DNA from 2 places in the Plantibacter sp. CFBP 13570 genome. Region 2 is predicted to be linked to the other one. Evidence: riboswitches for the same ligand, from Rfam matches in the RefSeq annotation. Region 2 holds a riboswitch; the other holds the start of a gene.

Region 1 (2,193 bases), on a different contig from region 2:
ACCTCCGCCACCCCGGCCGGGTCGAGGTTCGCGGTCGGTTCGTCGAGCAGGAGGAGCGAGGGGTGCATGGCGAGTACGCCGGCGAGGGCCAGCCGCTGTTTCTGACCGCCGGACAGCGCCGAGGTCGAGTGGTCCAGCGGCAGGTCCAGTCCGACGGCCTCCAGCGAGGCGTCGACGCGGCGCCAGATCTCCTCGCGCTCGACGCCGAGGTTCTCGCAGCCGAAGGCGACGTCGTCGCCGACCTTGGACAGGATCACCTGCGAGTCGGGATCCTGCAGCACGAGCCCGATGCGACCCCTCGCTCGTTCAGGCGGAACGCCGTCCACGAGGAGCGAGCCGTGGGACTCCCCCTCGTCCGCACCGCCGAGGACGCCGGCCAGTGCGTGGATCAGCGTCGACTTGCCGACACCGGACGCCCCCAGGAGGAGGACCCGTTCGCCCGGTTCGATCACGAGGTCGAGGTCGCGCACCGCCCAGGCCTTCCGACCGGCATGACGCCACCCCCAGTCCCGCGCGACGACGCGCGCCGGACCGGTCGCAGCCGTTCCCGGCACGATCAGACCTCGCGCCGAGCGTCCCGCCCCGAGGCGAACCGACTGAGCGCCCCGGTCGACGCGAGTGCCCTGACGAGGGCCCAGCCGACGACACCGGCGAGGATCGCGCCCGAGACCAGCAGCGAACCGAGGTAGATCGCGTTGAACTCGACACCCTTCTCGAGGTTGCCCGACATCACGAGCTCGAGGAGCCATGCGCCGGCCCCGGCTCCGGCACCGGCGAGGATCGCCGGAACGAGGCCGAAGCGCTTGTACGCGAGCGCCGCGAACACCAGCTCGGCCCCCAGGCCCTGAGCGAGGCCGGAGTACACCGTCGTGACACCCCATGCGTTGCCGATGAGGGCGGAGACGATCGCTCCGATGGTCTCGACGAGGAGCGCAGCGCCGGGCTTCCGGATGATGAGTCCGCCGAGCACCCCACCGAGGAGCCAGATCCCGACGGCGATCCCGCCGAAACCGGGCGTGACGGCGCTGGCGCCCGCGTACCAGAGTGATCCGAGCGTGTTCCACGCCCAGAAGATGAGGCCGGTCGCGACGCCGAGCACGGCGACCACGACGATGTCGACGACCCTCCAGCGCAAGGTCCGCGACGCAACGCGTTCAGAGGGTGAGATCTTGGTCGATGCTGACACGATACGTGCCCTTCCTGTAGACGGAAAAGAGCACGGGATAGCGAGAAATGGTCTCCCTGCGCTGGCATGATCCAGATCAGGTTCGACGGTCGAAGGCGAATACCTTCCTCTCAGCCCGGTTCACCGGACTCCCGTGGTGGCACGAGTCTAACCCCTGCCGTGCGCAGTCGCACGACAGGGGTGCGACGGGGAGGGCTACTTCTTGAGGGCCTTGATCAGGCCGGCCAGAGCCTTGCCGCTCACCCAGATGAACGGGATCGCGACGGCGATGAGCGAGATGAGGTTCGGGTCGAAACGGAGACCCTCGTCGGTCTTGATGTAGGCACCGACCGGGATCGAGACGCCACCGCCACCGCCGCCGCTCGGGGCGTCGTCGCCGTCGCCCTCGGAGCCGCCGCCGAAGCCGTAGTACGTCAGTGCGACGGGCACGAGCTTCGTGCCGTCGACGTCCTGCTGCTCCCCGTAGGCTGCGGACACGCCGAGCCCCTTCGCCTGTTCTGCCAGCTTCTCCACGAGATTCGTCATACCGCGAGGCTACCGCTCGGTATCCACCGGTCCAAGGGGTTGATCCGTGCTCCCAGCACCCTGCGAGTCTCCGCGACTGCCGAGTCCGCGACGCCTCGGCTTGCCGAGGAGGGAGGCGGGAGCGATCGCGAGATCGCCGAACCGGCTCGCGACCCGGTCGATCGTCTGCTCGGCTTCACGCCACTCCTCGTCCGGGTCCCAGAGCCCGGCACCGGCCTCATCGGCGGGGACGAGTTGGTCCACCTTCACCCCGACGAGGCGCACGAGGCGTCCACCGCGATCGAGGTCGTCGAAGAGCGACGCCGCCTCGTCGTAGACCCGGCGCCCGACGTTCGTGGCCTCGCCGATGGTGCGCGACCGGGTGACGACGCTGAAGTCCGCATAGCGGACGCGGATGCTGATCGTCCGTCCGGCGTAGCCGCCCTTCCGGAGCCGGATCGCGACGAGACCGGCGAGGTTCAGCAGCTCGCGCTTGAGGATGG
Region 2 (2,193 bases):
CGTGCGAACGGGCCGCGAGGACCCGGTCCGCGGTGGTCGAGGCGCTCACGCGATCACCGCCAGGCTGCGGACGGTGTCGGCATCGAGGAGGTGGAGGTGGTCGAGGAAGGCGAGAGCGAAGGACCCGGGGCCACGGCTCTCCGCAGCCGCCAGCTGCGCGGCGACCGTGTACGCGGTGGTCGCCGCGACCGTCGTCAGCAGCCGGTCGTCGTCGAGTGACGCGAAGGCGGCGAGTACGGCACCGAGGGCACAGCCACCGCCCGTCACGAGGGTGAGCCAGGCGTGCCCGTTCGAGCAGCGGACGATGCGCTCACCGTCGGTGATGACGTCCGTCGGGCCGGAGATCGCGACGACGGCACCCGAGGCGCGGGCGATCGCGGTGGCCGCCTCGATCGCGCTGTCGACCGAGTCGGTGCTGTCGACGCCGCGACCGCCGGCGCCCAGTCCGGCGAGCGCGATGATCTCGCTGGCGTTGCCGCGCACGATCGTCGGCCTGAGGGCGAGGAGTTCAGTGGCGAGCGCCGTGCGCACCGGCAAGAAGCCGACGGCGACGGGGTCGAGCACCCATGGAGTGCCGGCCTCGTTCGCGGCGGTGGCGGCCTCGACCATGGCCTCGCGCTGCTCAGCCTGCGGCGTCCCGAGGTTGAGGAGCACGCCGGAGGCGATGCGGGCGAACGGTCCGGCCTCGGTGGGGATGTCGGTCATCGCCGGGGCGGCGCCGATGGCGAGCAGGACGTTCGCGGTGAAGTTCGTGACCACGGCGTTCGTGATCGATTGGACGAGCGGCGTGCGCTCGCGCAGGCGGTCGAGGAGGTCCCCGGACGCGCTCGCGTATTCGCCGACGGACGAGTCGTCGGTGGACGGGTGGGCAGACTGCTGCGGTGTGCGAATGCTCATTCGCGACATCCCTTCGCTCGGACTAACGAGATCAGGTTCGACGGGTGTGTTCTCAGCCGATCGTCGTGGGATCGGCACCCCGTGTCACTCGCGACCACCCTAGCGGGTCGGACCGGCTTCCGGTCCAGCGGGCGGGCGAGGATGATGGAGGGATGGACTTCTTCGAGCTGGTCACCATCGTCTTCGAGGTCGCCGGTGTCGGGGCGATGGTCGTGGGCTTCGTGATCGCCGTCACCCTCTCGGCCCGCCTGTGGTGGAGCACGCGCGACGGCGCACGGGCCTTCCGGATGCTGCGGGAGACGATCGGCTCGGTCATCCTGCTCGGGCTGGAGATCCTCGTGGCCGCCGACCTCGTGAAGACGGTCACGTCGACACCCTCACTGACCGACGCACTCGTCCTCGCGATCATCGTCGTCATCCGCACCCTGCTGAGCTTCTCCCTGCAGATCGAGATCGAGGGCACCCTCCCCTGGAGGCGCCTGGCGACGACCGGCCCACAGCTGTTCGACCGTGCCGTCAAGCGCGGTGGCGAACGCACGCGGCGTCGCGCCGAGGAGCAGGACGTGTCGACGTCAGCCGATCCGGCAGCGGCGCCAACGGTCGCGGCGCAGGCCGTCCCTGACGATGAGGACGGCTTCCCCGAGCTCCGCAGTCGCAGCTAGTGCGGCGCGGCTAGCGCGCCGCGGAGGTCGCCCAGGTGTCGCGGATGAGGTCGGGCAGCAAGCGCATGTCGTCGAAGACGTGGGTGCCGTCGCCGATGAGGCGCTCGGCGGGCGTCATGCCGCCGGCGTAGGCGTAGACCGTCATGCCGGCCGCGCGGGCAGCGAGGACGCCGACGACGCTGTCCTCGATGACCGCGCACCGCTCGGGGGCCGTGTCGAAGTCGGCGGCGGCATGAAGGAAGAGGTCGGGTGCGGGCTTGCCGACGGCGACGTCGGTCGCGCTGAAGATGCGCCCGTCGAAGCGGTCGTGGATGCCCACCTGCCCGAGGTTGCGGACGACGTCGTGCAGCATCCCGTTCGAGGCCACGCACAGCGGCACCCCGGTCGCAGCGATACCGTCGAGGGCGTCAACGACCCCGTCGACCGCCTCGAGCTCGCGCTCGCAGATGCCGCGGAACATGTCGCTCCAGCGCTGGATCCAGTCGGCCTCGAGCGGCTTCCCGAGGCGCTGCTCGACGAGCGTCGCGTACGTCTCGAGCGAGGCGCCGACGAAGAGCTCCCGCACCTCGGCCTCGGTGTAGTCGCCGCCGACCTCGTTGAGCAGCTGGAGGTTCACCCGGACGGAGATGCGTTC

What was found. Region 2 has a riboswitch for thiamine pyrophosphate ahead of thiM (hydroxyethylthiazole kinase). Riboswitches for the same ligand answer to the same signal wherever they lie in the genome.
Region 1: it holds a riboswitch for thiamine pyrophosphate, as region 2 does, so the genes downstream of both, IFT89_RS06955 (ECF transporter S component) here and thiM (hydroxyethylthiazole kinase) in region 2, are expected to answer to the same signal.

What each region holds. Positions count from the first base shown of each region.
Region 1 is NZ_JACYTW010000013.1:49,076-51,268, forward strand. It holds gene IFT89_RS06950 (ABC transporter ATP-binding protein) at 1-470, opposite strand, end outside; gene IFT89_RS06955 (ECF transporter S component) at 557-1,186, opposite strand; TPP riboswitch at 1,223-1,331, opposite strand; gene IFT89_RS06960 (hypothetical protein) at 1,382-1,711, opposite strand; gene dinB (DNA polymerase IV) at 1,721-2,193, opposite strand, start outside.
Region 2 is NZ_JACYTW010000023.1:45,479-47,671, forward strand. It holds gene thiE (thiamine phosphate synthase) at 1-49, opposite strand, end outside; gene thiM (hydroxyethylthiazole kinase) at 46-897, opposite strand; TPP riboswitch at 889-989, opposite strand; gene IFT89_RS09925 (DUF1622 domain-containing protein) at 1,050-1,559, shown strand; gene IFT89_RS09930 (HAD family hydrolase) at 1,570-2,193, opposite strand, start outside.